One region of the Stenotrophomonas rhizophila genome, then DNA from elsewhere that is predicted to be linked to it. Evidence: riboswitches for the same ligand, from Rfam matches in the RefSeq annotation. Region 1 holds a riboswitch; the other holds the start of a gene.

Region 1 (7,359 bases):
ATGGAAGAACTGCCGGTGGCGATCCAGACCGTGCACCGCGGCCAGCCGTATGTCAGCCGCACCCTGAAAAAACGCATCGACAAGATCGGCACGGAGGGCATGGGCGACGATCGCGCACGCGCGCTGTCGCCCCGTGAGGTGGAAGTCCTGCGCCTGCTGGGCAGCGGCCTGATCGTCAAGGAAATCGCCGCGAAACTGCACAAGAGCGTGAGCACCATCAGCCGGCAGAAAGGCGATGCCATGCTCAAGCTTGGCCTGGACAATGACGCCGATCTGTTCGATTACATCAAGATCCACCGCTTCTGAAAGTGTGTCACCGATCCATGCCCTGTTTGCCGACACTACCGTTTCAATGACGAACCCCGATCACCGCGTGCAGGGCCTGGACAACGATGACGTCGCCGCAGATTGGCCTGCAATCGACGACGCCGAACTTGCCTGGCTGCGCGGGCAGCATCCGGCGCTTGAGGGCGACTGCCACGTGGTGTGGCACAGCCCGCGACCGTTTTCAGCGGCCGCGCTGGTGGAGTGCGGATCACGGCGCTGCTTCATCAAACGCCACCATCGCCGCGTGCGCACGGCCGACGTGCTGGCCGAAGAGCACCGTTTCATCGCGCACCTGGCCGCTGCCGGACTCCCGGTCGTGCAGGTGCTGCAGGCCTGCGATGGCGCCACCGCGATCGCCCATGGCGACTGGACCTACGAACTGCACGCGCAGGGTGACGGCCATGACCTGTACCGCGACAGCCCCTCCTGGACACCGCTCGGCGATGCCGCGCAGGCGCGCACAGCCGGTGCGATGCTGGCCCGCCTGCACCTTGCATCGGCCAGCTACGCCGCGCCCCAGCGCAGCACGCACCTGCTGGTGGCGCGCGATGACCTGATCCGCGCCCCTGATCCGCTTTCACTGCTGAAGCGTGAGCTGCTCGACCGACCGGGGCTGGCCAGTTACCTGTCGCGCCAGCAGTGGGAACACGACCTGCAGCGCGCGGTGCTGCCCTGGCACGCGGCCCTGGGCGAGCGCCTGGCCGCCGAGCCGGTGCTGTGGGGGCACAACGACTGGCACGTCTCCAACCTGCTCTGGCACGGCCACGGCGCCACGGCGTCGATCGCCACCGTGTTCGATTTCGGCTTGGCCTCGCCGACCAGTGCCCTGTTCGACCTGGCCACCGCGATCGAGCGCAATGCCATCGCCTGGCTGGATGCAGACGGCGATGGCCCGGTGGCGCATGCCGATATCGCGCTGGCGCTGCTGACCGGCTACCGCCAGGTACGGCCGCTGGGGGCCGCCCAGGTGCACCTGCTGGCCGACCTGCTGCCGGTGGTGCACCTGGACTTCGCCCTTTCGGAAGTGGAGTACTTCCAAGGGGTTACCGGCTCCCCGGCCAACGCCGACGTGGCGTACCGCACGTTCCTGCTGGGCCATGCCGACTGGTTCGCCAGCCGCCCGGGCCGGGCCCTGCTGGATGCCCTGCACGCCGCTGCCTGAGCCACCGGGGTCGCAACGGCGGCCGATTGGTGTGAAACTAGCCACTGAAGCGGGGGTGCCTGGCGTTGCCAGGCTGAGAGAGTCCCTTGGAACCTGATCCGGTTTGCACCGGCGTAGGGAGCTTGAGCAGCGAGCGCATCCCCCATTGCGGGCCGGTGCGCCTGCGCGCCGTCGCTTCGTCTCCTCTGGCTGATGACGAATCGAATGAACCGCTGCTACCGCCTCACGCTGTTGACCGCCGCCCTCTGCGCCGCCCTGCCGCTGTACGCCAGTGACGCCGACAGCGCCGCAGGCGAGCGCTCGCCCACCGACCTGGCCGGCATCCGCGTGCAGGCGCGCAAGCCCGCCGCGCCGCTGGCACCGTCGAGCAGCTTCGGCAGCGCGGACTGGAAGAACACCCCGGCCTCGGTCAACGTGCTCGACAGCGCCTTGCTGGACCGCCTGCAGGTACGCACGCTGTCCGAGCTGGCCCGGCACGACGCGTCGCTGGGCGACAGCTACGCACCGGTGGGCTATTACCAGAACATCGCCATCCGCGGTTTCGCGCTGGACCCGGCCACCGGCTACCGCTTCAACGGGCTGTCCATCGCCGGCGAACAGCGGCTGGCGCTGGAAAACGTGCAGCAGGTGGAAATCCTCAAGGGTGAGGCCGGGCTGGCCGCGGGCGTGATGGCCCCGGGCGGGATCATCAACTACGTCGGCAAGCGCCCCGCCGATGTGCGCACCGTCACCCTGGCCACCGATTCGGAGGGCTCGCGCTACGCGGCGGTGGACCTGGGCGGCTGGCTTACCCCGCGCTTCGGGCTGCGCTTCAACGCGGCCTGGGATGACACCTCGTCCTATATCGAGCATGCCGACGGCCGCCGCAACTTCTATTCGCTGGCCGCCGACTGGCTGATCGGCGAACGCGGCAAGCTGGAAGTGGATGCCAACTACCAGACCAGCGCGCAGCGTTCGGCGTCCGGTTACCAGCTGCTGGGCGGCAGCGAACTGCCGCGCGGCGTGGACCGCAGCCGCATGCTGGGCCACCAGCCGTGGCAGCAGCCGGTGGGCATCGACAGCACCAACCTCACCGCGCTGCATACCTACGATTTCAGCCCGGCCTGGCAGTCGCGCGTGTCGGTGGGCCACAGCCGCTCGGTGATCCAGGACAACGTCGCCTTTGCGTACGGCTGCTACTACGCTGCTGGCTGCGCCGATGGCAGCGTACCGGGCAACTACTTCGCGCCCAACGGCGACTACGACATCTACGATTACCGCAGCCCCGACGACGTGCGCCGCAATGACGAGGCACGCGGCGAACTGCGCGGCCGCTTCAGCACCGGCGCGGTGGAACACGAACTGTCGGTGGGGCTGAGCGCGTTCCACCGCACCGTGGACAAGCGCCAGAACGTCAACGAGTACGTGGGCACGGCCAACATCGGCGATGCGCAGGTACCCGTGTTCGATCCCTCGCCGCTGCAGCCGGGCCCGTCCGCGCGGCGCCTGGACAGCTGGCAGCGCGCGGTGTTCGCGCTGGACCGCATGCACGTCGGCGATGACTGGCAGTGGCTGGCTGGCGGCCGCTACGTGCGCCTGGATGAGCGCGCCTACGACAAGCGCGGCACCCCGGAACGGCACAGCCGGCTGTCGCAGTTCCTGCCGCAGACCGCACTGGTGTGGCAGGCCACCGAACAGCTGAACGTGTACGCCAGCTACGTGGAAGGCCTGTCGCTGGGCCAGGAAGCGCCGTTCTGGACCTCCAACGGCAGCACCTTCCTGCCGGCCATGCAGTCGCGCCAGCGCGAGCTGGGGGTCAAGTACGCCGCCACCGACGGCCTGATGCTGGGCGCGGCGGTGTTCCGCACCACCCAGCCGTTCCAGTACGCCAAGCCGGACGCCAGCGATGCCGGCTTCACCTTCGTGCAGGAAGGTACCCAGGCCCACACCGGGCTGGAGCTGACCGCCAATGGCCAGGTCACCGAGCGGCTGGCGCTGAACGCCAGCGCCAGCGTGCTGCAGGCGCGCGCGCGCGATGCCGGTACCGCGTTCTACGACGGCCAGCAGCTGGTCAACGTGCCCAAGGTGCGTGCGGCCGTGCACGTGGACTATGCCCTGCCGTTCGTGGCCGGCCTGGCGGTAAGTGGCGGCTGGCGCTATGCCTCGTCCAATGCGGCCACGGTGGATGGCAGCGTCAAGGCACCCTCGTATTCGGTGTTCGATGCCGGTGTGCGCTTCCAGCACGCGCTGCGCGAGCATCCGGTGACCTGGACGCTGTCGGTGGACAACGTATTCGACCGCTTCTACTGGCGTGACACCGGCAGCAGCTATGGCGATTACTACCTGTTCGCCGGTGCGCCGCGCCAGGCGCGCCTGTCGGTCACCTTCGGCCTGTGAGCGCGCTCCTGCTCGAATGGAGCGCCGTCGCCGCCAGCCTGCTGGGGGTGTGGCTGATGGCCAAGCGCCGCGTGCTGGCGTGGCCGGTGGGACTGCTGGCGGTGGGCCTGTATGCGGTGGTGTTCATCGAAGCACGGCTGTATTCGGACACCCTGCTGCAGGTCGCTTTCGGCGGTTTCCTGCTGTACGGCTGGCTCAGCTGGCACCGGCATGCCGAGCAGGATGGCGCGATCGTGATCGTGCCGCTGCCGCGACGGCGATTGCTGCGCGACCTCGGCGTGGGCATCGCCTTCGGCATCGCGTTGGGCGCGGCCATGCACACCTGGACCGATGCCGCGCTGCCGTGGCTGGACGCGATGCTGGCCGCCCTCAGCCTGGTGGCGCAGTGGTGGCAGGCACGCCGGCACGTGGCTACTTGGTGGCTGTGGATCGTGGTGGACGTGGTCTACGTGGGCATGTACCTGGCCAAATCGCTGGACATCACCGCCGGGCTGTACCTGGTGTTCGTCGGCCTGGCCGTGATGGGCCTGCGCGCGTGGTCGGCCGCGGGCCATGCCGGGGCGGCACTGAAAGCGCGCTAGGCGCGTAATGCCTCAGTCGAGCAGAAAACGCATCGCCCCGGTGCCCAGCGCCGGGTCGGTGCTGCCCGGCCGGCCATCTTCGATGCGCCCGGCCAGGCGCTGCATCACGCCGGGCTGCTGGATCTCCAGGTCGTACCAGCCTGCCGTGGGAGCGGCGTTCCAGCGGATCTCCATGGCCTGCCCCGGCGCCAGCTGCAGCTCACGTTCCGGCATGCGGCCGGCGTGGACGGCGGCGCGTACGCTGACGGCCTGCGCGGTGGCCGTGGTGTTGTGCAGCTGAAGCGTCAACTGCCCGCCCTCCCCGCGCAGTGACGCCTGCACCGGTACAGCGGCGCTGGCAGCGCCACGGAACTGCCGGTGGAAGCCGTTCGGGCCCAGCAGCCACAGGTCGTAGCCTTCCCCTGCGTGCAGCGGCCAGTGGTCCTGCAGCGGCGCACCGGGCGCTACGGTGTAGCGGCGCGGAATCGCCTCCAGCCGCAGCCGGTCGTAGACATGCAGCACCGCGGCGGCGCCTTCGCACCCCAGGGTCAGCTGCACCTTGGTGTTGCCCGCATCCAGCGCGATCTCCGCCTGCGGGCGGTACGGCAACGCGCGCGCCGGGCGCACACCCGGTTCCTGCCTTGCCGGTTCAAGGCCTGCCGGCAGCGCCGGCACCGTGCGCCCGGGCAGGGCCGCCGCCCGCGCGGCGATGGCAGCGGTCGCCGGCAGCGACGCCACGAAGGGCCGCGTATCGGCTGCGGTGAAATCGAAGGCACCGGTGAGGTCGCCGCACACCGCGCGGCGCCACGGCGACAGTTCGGGTGCAGCCACCCCGAAGCGGCGCTCGATCAGGCGGATCACCGAGGTGTGGTCGTACACCTGCGAATCGACCCAACCACCGCGGCTCCACGGCGAAACCACGTACAGCGGCACGCGTGGGCCCAGCCCGTAGGGCCGGCCACGCAGGTCGAGCGGGTCGGCCTTCTCGTTGCCCGGCGACGGATGCAGGTGATACTCGCCGTCGGTGGACACTGCGGAAGCACCTGCCCAACCCCCTGTGGCGGTGGGATCTCGCGACGGCGGTGCAGGCGGCGGCATGTGGTCGAAGAAGCCATCGTTCTCGTCGAACATCAGCAGCAGCGCGGTGCGGCTCCAGACGTCCGGGTCCGCTGTCAGCGCATCCAGCACGCGCGCGGTATAGGCCGCGCCCTGGGCAGGGCTGGACGGACCGGGATGTTCGCTGCCGGCGGCATCGGCAATGATGAAACTTACCTGCGGCAGCTGCCCTTTCAGCACGTCCTCGCGCAGCTGCGCCAGGCCACGGGTGCTGACCCCGCGCTCGCGCAGCGCTGCGTCATGCCCGGGCGCGCCGCGCCACGCCTGGCGGAACGGCTCGAAGCCGGCCAGCGGGTTGTCGGTGAAGTTGTCGGCCATGTCCTGGTAGATCCGCCAGTCGATGCCCGACCGTTGCAGGCGCTCGACGTAGGTGGTCCAAGTGTAGGAATCGGGGTTGCCGCCCAGTTCCGGGAAGTTGTCGTGCGAGTTGGCCACGGCCGGCCCGCCGCCGCGTGCGTGCGGATCGTTGTGGCCGGTCCACAGGAACAGCCTGTTCGGATTGGTGCCGGCCTGCATTGCGCAGTGGTAGGCATCGCACACGGTGAAGGCCTCGGCCAGCGCGAACTGGAACGGCATGTCATCGCGGCGGTAGTAGCCCATCGCATGGTCCTGCTTGGCCGCCGGCCAATGCGCCATGCGCCCGTGGTCCCACGCACGCTGCGCATCGGGCCAGGTGTGCGGGGTGCCTTCCACGCGCATGTAGCCGAAGTGCGCGGCGGTATCCAGCGGGAACGGGGCGATGCCGTGGGTGCCGGCCGCGTTCGGCTGCAACCAGATGTTGCGGCGTGGCTGCCCGGCGGCCAGCGGGGCGGCCGGCACCACGAACCGGTCGCCGAAGCCGCGCACGCCGGGCAGCGTGCCGAAGTAGTGGTCGAAGGAGCGGTTCTCCTGCATGAACACCACGATGTGCTGCACATCCTCAAGGCTGCGGCTGCGCGCATGCGGCGCGATCGCCGCCGCGCGCGTGATGCTGGGCATCAGCGCGCCGATGCCGGCGGCCAGCCCGGCCTGCAGCAGCCGTCGCCGGCCGCCATCAGGCAAGGACGGGCGCGCAGGGCTCACAGGTCGACCCGGACCGAGAAGCCCACGGTGCGCGGCGCACCGATGAAGGCCGAATCGCTGCCGTCCACGCCGGCCAGGTAGCGGCGGTCGGTGAGGTTGCTGACCACCAGGTTGGCGCCCACGCCCTTCAGCTTCGGCGACAGGCCCTGCAGGTCGAAGCCGATGTTGGCGTTGAACACCGTGGCCGACGGCAGGCGGTTGTCGTTGGCCGCATCCAGGTAACGCTCACCGAGGTAGCGCCCGGACAGGCCGACGTTCCAGCTGTCGCCCTGCCAGTCGGCCGAGACCACCAGCACGTGCTTGGGCTGGCCGATCACCTGTGCACCGTCGACGATGCCCAGTTCGGTGTCGCGCGCCACGTTGCCGCTGCCCAGGTACTTGGAACGGTTGTAGGTGTAGGCACCATTGATGCGCCAGCCGTTGTCCCAGCCATAGCCGAGCGCGGCTTCCAGGCCGGTGCTTTCCACGCCACCAAAGTTCTCGTAGACGCCATCGGTCTCGTCCAGGTAATCGATGCCGTCGGCCAGCCGCGCGGGCAGGTAGACGATGCGGTTGTCGAACTTGATGTTGTACAGGGTCAGCGAGCCGGTCAAGGGCCAACGGCTCACGCGCAGGCCGAGCTCGATGTTGTCGGCGGTCTCCGGCTCCACCCGCGAGAAGCGCTGCGCGTCGGTTTCGCCAAGCACGCCGGAGGGAATGGCGGCGAAGTTCTGCGAGAAGCCACCGAACAGTTCCAGCCCTTCCACCGGCAGGGTC
Region 2 (7,359 bases), 1.1 Mb from region 1:
GATCTGCGACCACAGCGCGGTGCCGCCGAACACCGAGAACCACAGGAAGCCGAGCACGCTGGGTGCGATCACCACGCCGAGCACGAACTCGCGGATGCTGCGCCCGCGCGAGACGCGGGCGATGAACGAGCCCACGAAAGGTGCCCAGGCAATCCACCACGCCCAGTAGAAGATCGTCCAGTCGGCCACCCAGGTGCTGCCCGAGAATGGCGACATGCGCAGGCTCATGGTCACCAGCTGGTTGAGGTAGGCGCCAATGGTGGTGGTGAAGGTATCGAAGATGAAGGCAGTGGGGCCGAGCACCAGCACCAGCGCCAGCAGCACGGCAGCCAGGCCGAGGTTGAAGTTGGAGAGCCACTTGATGCCACGGTGCACGCCGCTGGCGGTAGAGGCCATGTACAGCACGAAGGCGACGGCGATGATGGTCAGCTGCAGCGGCGCGCCGGCGTGCAGGCCGAACACGCGGTCCAGCCCGGCGGCGATCTGGATGGTGCCAAAGCCCAGCGTGGTGGCCACGCCGATCGCGGTGGCCACCACCGCCGCAACGTTCACCACGGTGCCGATCCACCCCCGGTGGTGCGCGCCGATCAGCGGCTGCAGCAGATCGCTGATCAATCCACGGCCATTGCGGTTGAACTGGAACCAGGCCATCGCCAGCCCGATCAGTGCGTAGATCGCCCACGGGTGCAGGCCCCAGTGGAAGAACGCATAGCGCATCGAGGCGCGTGCCGCTTCCATGCTCTGCGGGGGCAGGCCTTCGGGTGGGGTGACGAAGTGCGAGACCGGTTCGGCCGCGCCCCAGAACACCAGGCCGATGCCCATGCCGGCGGCGAACAGCATCGACATCCAGCTGGCGTTGGAGAAATCCGGTTCGGCATCTTCACCGCCGATCCGCAGCGAGCCCAGCCGCCCGAAAGCGAGATAGAGCAGGAACGAGAGCGTGATGAACACCACCAGCAGGTACAGCCAGCCGGCACTGCGGACGATGTGCACCAGCCCGCCGCGCACGATTTCGTTGAACGGGTCGGGTGCCACCCCAGCGGCCAGCACCAGCAGTACCACCAGGGCGATGGAGAGTCGAAATACCATGCGCGGCAGTCTATCCAAGGCGGCATGACATGGCTGTTCACACTTGCGGTGCAGGTGTGGTCTAATCCGCCCCGAAGCGGGGGTACCGCGGCCATGTGGCCTCGGTTGAGACAGTCCCTTCGAACCTGATCCGGTTGATACCGGCGTAGGGAAGCTTCGCAACAGCCGATGCACCGCGCCGCCCAGCCCCCCGCCTGGGATCCGCGCGCCGTGCGCCGGCCGTGCGCCGCCGCTTCGTCCCTCGCCGTGCGAACCCTCGCACCGACAACCCAGGACGATGCCCGATGAACGCACACCCTTCCGCCCTGCAGCAACAGGCCCAGCAGCTGTCCGAGTCGGTCACCCGACCCATTCCCGGCTCACGCAAGATCCACGTGCCCGGCTCGCGCTGCGACCTGCAGGTGCCGATGCGCGAGATTGCGCTGAGTGGCGGCAACGCCCCGCTGACCGTGTACGACACCTCCGGCCCGTACACCGATCCCGAGGCCCGCATCGACCTGTCCACCGGCTTGCCGGCCCTGCGTGCAGGCTGGGTCGCCGAGCGTGGCGACACCGAACTGCTGGATCGGCCCAGCTCGGCGTTCGGGCGTTCGCGCGAAACCGATGCGCGGCTGGACGCGGTGCGCTTCCCGTCGCGGCTGCAACCGCGACGCGCGGTGGCCGGCGCCAACGTCACCCAGATGCACTATGCCCGTCGCGGCATCATCACTCCGGAAATGGAGTTCGTGGCGATCCGCGAGAACCAGCGCCTCGAGGCCATCCGCGACGAGGCGCTGCTGATGCAGCACCCCGGCCAGTCGTTTGGTGCCTCCATCCCCGCCTCGATCACGCCGGAGTTCGTGCGCGAGGAAATCGCGCGCGGGCGGGCGGTGCTGCCCAACAACATCAACCACCCCGAGAGCGAGCCGATGATCATCGGCCGCAACTTCCTGACCAAGATCAACGCCAACATCGGCAACAGCGCGGTGTCCTCGGGCATCGCCGAGGAAGTGGAGAAACTGGTGTGGGCGATCCGCTGGGGCGGTGACACCGTGATGGACCTGTCCACCGGCAAGCACATCCATGAAACCCGCGAATGGATCCTGCGCAACTCGCCGGTGGCGATCGGCACGGTGCCGATCTACCAGGCGCTGGAAAAGGTCGATGGCCGTGCCGAAGACCTGAGCTGGGAAATCTTCCGCGATACGCTCATCGAGCAGGCCGAGCAGGGCGTGGACTACTTCACCATCCATGCCGGCGTGCTGCTGCGCCACGTGCCGCTCACCGCGCGCCGGGTGACCGGCATCGTCTCGCGCGGCGGCTCGATCATGGCCAAGTGGTGCCTGGCCCATCAGCGCGAGAACTTCCTCTACACGCATTTCGAGGACATCTGCGAGATCATGAAGGCCTACGACGTGACCTTCTCGCTGGGGGATGGCCTGCGCCCCGGTTGCATCGCCGACGCCAACGATGCCGCGCAGTTCGGCGAACTGGAAGCGTTGGGCGAGCTGACGAAGATTGCCTGGAAGCACGATGTGCAGACCATGATCGAAGGCCCCGGCCATGTGCCGATGCAGCTGATCAAGGAGAACATGGACAAGCAGCTGCGTGAGTGCGGCGAGGCGCCGTTCTACACGCTGGGGCCGCTCACCACCGACATCGCGCCGGGCTACGACCACATCACCAGCGCAATCGGCGCGGCGATGATCGGCTGGTACGGCACCGCCATGCTCTGTTACGTCACCCCCAAGGAGCACCTGGGCCTGCCCAACCGCCAGGACGTGCGCGACGGCATCATGGCTTACCGCATCGCGGCCCACGCCGCCGACCTGGCCAAGGGCCACCCGGGTGCGCAGGTGCGCGACAACGCGCTGAGCAGGGCGCGCTTCGAGTTCCGCTGGGAAGACCAGTTCCACCTGGGCCTGGATCCGGAGAAGGCGCGCGGGTTCCATGACGAAACGTTGCCCAAGGACGCCCACAAGGAGGCCCATTTCTGCTCGATGTGCGGCCCGCACTTCTGTTCGATGAAGATCACCCAGGACGTGCGCGACTACGCGGCCGGGGCGGCCGTCATGCCGCCCGGGCGCGACAGCCGTTAAGCTTCGGCCATCGACACAGGGGCAGGGACACCACGATGGCCATAGCGCGCACCACCCGATGGCTGGCCATCGCCCGTCGGCACCCTTCGGCCTGGTTGCTGGGGGTGCAGTTGCTGGGCGTATTGCTGTACCCGGCCATGGACGAGTCCGGGGCCGGCCGCGCGCTGTTCGGCGCGTTCGGCATCGCGGTGCTTGGCCTGGCGTTGTGGGTGGTGCGGCGCAGCCCGCTGGGCATGTGGGTGGCGTTGCTGTTGGCCATTCCCTCCGTGGTGTTCTCCCTGTCCGGGGCACTGCTGGGGCGGCCGGCGCTGGTCACCACCGCGCAGCTGCTGGAATGCCTGCTGTATTTCTATACGGCCGGCAGCCTGATCGCCTACATGCTGCAGGACCACAAGGTGACCCGTGACGAGCTGTTCGCCGCGGGCGCGACCTTCACGCTGCTGGCCTGGGCGTTCGCCTTCGCGTTCGCCGTCTGCCAGCAGTGGTTCCCGGGCAGCTTCGTGGCCACCAGCGAGAGCGAACTGCGCACCTGGATGGAGCTGCTTTATCTCAGCTTCAGTTTGTTGTCCGGGGTGGGCCTGAGCGACGTCGTGCCGGTGCATCCACAAGCACGCGCACTGGTGATGCTGGAACAGTTCGCAGGCGTGATGTACGTAGCGTTGGTGGTGTCGCGACTGGTCGGATTGACCATGATCCGCAATGCGCGAAACTGAATCGCCGATAAAAAATTGCTGAATCAAACTTAAAAAGTTGCTGAATCGCAGATAAAAAATTCGCGCCAAGCGGCGCGAATGTTGAAGCAATTTATGTGGATTCGTCGGCGAGAGAGGCCTGATGTCCTCTGCGCGCACAGGCGCAGTTAACCGGCATAGGCTAGTATTCGCGCGCTTCAGTGTCTTTGCCCTTTGCACTGATGACGTGTGCGGAATCTGGCGGTTCGTTCGATCTGTGGTTGATTCGATGAATGCTGCGTTCCTGTTGTTCAGTTGTATTACGTAGCGCCGGAATGATCAGCCTGGATAGTGAGACACCCGCTGCCGACCGCCTGAGGATCGGCGATTGCACCATTACGCTGTCGTCGCGTGAGGTGGTGGTGGAGGGCGCGCGTCGTCCGCGCCGGCTCACGCCCAAGGCGCTGGGTGTGCTCAAGGTGCTCATGCGCGTGCCCGGTGCGGTGGTGACCCGCGAGGAACTGTTCGCCGAGGTCTGGCCGGACACGCTGCCCACCAACGATGTGCTGACCCAGGCCATCACCCAGCTGCGCAAGGCGTTCTCCCGCGACGACGACGGCGGCACCGCCTATATCGAAACCATCGCCAAGACAGGCTACCGGCTGCTGCAGCCGGTGTCGGTGCTGGTCGAGCCCGGCCCGGACGTCGATGCCGCGCCCAATGAAGACGAACGCGATGCGCTGGCCGCCGTGTTCGCCGCGGCAACCCCTGCGCCGCGCCCACGCAGCCGCTGGCGGCGCAACCGGCGCTATGTGTTCCTGGCCATCGGCCTGGGCATGTTCATCGCCCTGCTGGTGATGGCCGCACTGCTGCTGCAGCGCCCGCCGCGCGGGCCTGAAGGCAGTGGCGTGCTGGAAGACGGCAGCCGCGTGGTCGGCAGCCCGCAGCGCCCGTATCGTTTGATTACCGCCACGGCCGGCTTCGAGACCTACCCGACCGTATCGCCGGATGGATCGCAGGTGGCTTACGAGGCCGACGATGCAACTGGCGACGGCAGTGCGATCAAGGTGCAGACCTCCGGCAACGCGCCCGCGCGGCTGCTGACCGATACGCCTGCGGGCCATTCCGACCGTTTCCCGAACTGGTCGCCGAACGGCCGCGATATCGCATTTGCGCGGTTCGGGCCGGAGGGCAGCTGCGAGGTGCTGATCGCCAGTGCGACCGGTGGTGCGATCCGCCATGTCACGCGCTGCGACGGCACCGAGCTGCTCAGCTTCGACTGGACGCCCAACGGGCGTGGCCTGGTGTTCGGCTCGCTGTCCGGCCGCCATGCCTATCGCGGCATCCGCGTGCTGGACATCGCCAGCGGTGCATGGACCCCGGTGGACTACCAGGTTGCCGACGACAGCTTCGACTACGCCCCGCGTTTCTCGCCGGACGGCCGCTGGATCGTGTTCGTGCGCAACCCGCAGATCGGCGACCTCTGGCGCCTCCCGGCCAGCGGCGGCGTGCCCGAACAGCTGACCAACGATTCGGCCGAAATCCGTGGCTGGGCCTGGCGGGGCGACAGCCGGCACATCGTGTTCGGGCGCCGCGTGGACAGCGAAGCACGCCTGTACGAACTGGATACCGAAACGCGCACGCTGCGCGATGTGGGCCTGGACGACGCGCAGTCGCCGGCGTTGTCGCGCAGCAACAACATGCTGGCCTTCGTGCACCGCAAGGCGCAGTTCGGCCTGTTCCGCGTGCCGGTGAAGGACGGCCGTCCCGGCACGCCCGAACGCCTGTTCCCTTCCAACGGTCGCGATGGCCAGCCGATGCTGGCGCCCGATGGCCGGCAGCTGGTGTTTACCTCCGATCGTTCCGGCAACTACGGCTTGTGGTGGGCGGACCTGTCGCGCCCCGAATCGCTGCGGCCGGTGGAAGGCCTGCGTCCTGAAACCCGGCAATCCGCCGACTGGTCGCCTGACAGCACCCATCTGCTGGTATCGGGCCGTGATGCCCAGGCGCGGCCGGTGATCTACGAGGTTTCACCGCGCGACGAGCAGATCGTGGCGCTGCCGGTGCCGGTGGCGCAGCCCCTGCAGGCCTTGTACGCCGGCGACAACGACCACGTGCTGGTCGTGGAGCGCGACGACGACGAACGCATGCGCCTGTCGCTGTTCGATCGGCGCACCACGCCGTGGAAACTGCTGGGCCACGTCGATGGGGTGTCCCAGGCGCGGCTGGATGCGGCCCACCAGCGCGTGCTGTTCACCCGGTTGGCGGCGGGCGGCCTGTGGTCGGCCGATCTGCGCCTGGATCCGGCCAGCATCCAGCAGGTCAGCGAGGATCGGCCTTCGCGCTGGCGCTACCGCACCTGGGCGGTGGCCCGCGATGGCAGCCTGGATTACCTGTCCAGCCGGGCCGACTGCTCCACCGTGTTCGCACGGATCAACAGCCCGTCGCAGGGGGCGGAGTACTGCCTGGACGCCGATCGGCTCAGCGCCGGCAACGGCTTCAGCGCGCAGCCCGATGGCAGCGCCCTGTACCTGGCCCTGGCGGTCGCAGACGGCGCCGACATCGGGGTGATGACGCTGCCCGAGCCGCCCCGACCCGTGTTCTCGTCGGTGCCCAACCTGTTGTTCTGGAAAGGAAAGTAGTCTTCGTACTTCTTTCGTGGGGGCGTCGTGGCGAATTCGGATCAATCTCGTCGAAACGTCCTGACGCAGACCGCCTGACTTGGCAAAACGGTTGCCCCGTAACGGCAAACCCCGGTGTACGTCATGCGTCAGCTTTCCCTCGCCGATCGCGGCCAATCGCTCTCCCTGGACAAGATCGTCGACGACGGTCCGCTGCCCACCTGCCTGGGCGTGGCCCGGCTGGGCAGCCTGCAGACGGCTGGCACCACCTTCACCGTGTGGATGCAGCTGCGCGGCAGCGCGTGGGTCGAATCCAAGGAAGGCCGCTTCCGCCTGCGCCAGCGCGAGTGGATTGCGTTCGAGAAGGAATCCAAGCCGATGATCCAGGCCGGCCGCGATGGCCTGTGCATCGGCCTGAGCCTGGCCCCGGAAGCCCTGCGCGCGCTGGGCGAGCTGGCCGACTGCAGCTTGTACGCCGGCCGCGGCAGCATGAGCCGCAGTGAAGTGCGGGTGGCGCTGCGCCTGTGGCGCGATGCGCTGGCCAGTGGCCAGCCCGCGCAGGCCCTGCGCCCGGTGCTGCTGCACCTGGCCTCGATGCAGCGTGGCATGGCCACCGGCGTGCAGCGCTGCCCGGGCCGCTCGCGCATCCGCAAGCGCCAGGTGTTCGGCCGCATGCAGCGTGCGCGCCTGTACCTGGAAGGCAACAGCCACCGGGTGGTGCGCATCGGCGAACTGGCCGAGTTGACCAACTTCTCCAGCTGGTACCTGTCCAAGACGTTCCAGAGCCTTTACGAAGAGAGCCCGCAGTCGCTGTCGGCGCGCCTGCGCCTGGAGCGCGCCGCAGACCTGCTGCGCGACACCGACATGATGATCGGCGAAGTGGCCGCCGCCAGCGGCTTC

The links. A riboswitch is a leader RNA that binds a small molecule or an ion and turns the genes downstream of it on or off. The one in region 1 is predicted to bind thiamine pyrophosphate.
Region 2: linked by a shared signal. The riboswitch ahead of thiC (phosphomethylpyrimidine synthase ThiC) and the one ahead of BAY15_RS01475 (TonB-dependent receptor) in region 1 are both predicted to bind thiamine pyrophosphate.

Annotation. Positions count from the first base shown of each region.
Region 1 covers NZ_CP016294.1:368,504-375,862, reverse strand. Annotated here, with positions in the region: gene BAY15_RS01485 (response regulator) at 1-306, shown strand, start outside; gene BAY15_RS01480 (phosphotransferase enzyme family protein) at 353-1,489, shown strand; TPP riboswitch at 1,531-1,626, shown strand; gene BAY15_RS01475 (TonB-dependent receptor) at 1,694-3,865, shown strand; gene pnuC (nicotinamide riboside transporter PnuC) at 3,874-4,446, shown strand; gene BAY15_RS01465 (phosphocholine-specific phospholipase C) at 4,459-6,582, opposite strand; gene BAY15_RS01460 (TonB-dependent receptor) at 6,600-7,359, opposite strand, start outside.
Region 2 covers NZ_CP016294.1:3,508,133-3,515,491, reverse strand. Annotated here, with positions in the region: gene BAY15_RS15670 (BCCT family transporter) at 1-1,089, opposite strand, end outside; TPP riboswitch at 1,158-1,259, shown strand; gene thiC (phosphomethylpyrimidine synthase ThiC) at 1,374-3,167, shown strand; gene BAY15_RS15660 (ion channel) at 3,203-3,880, shown strand; gene BAY15_RS15655 (winged helix-turn-helix domain-containing protein) at 4,174-6,480, shown strand; gene BAY15_RS15650 (helix-turn-helix transcriptional regulator) at 6,604-7,359, shown strand, end outside.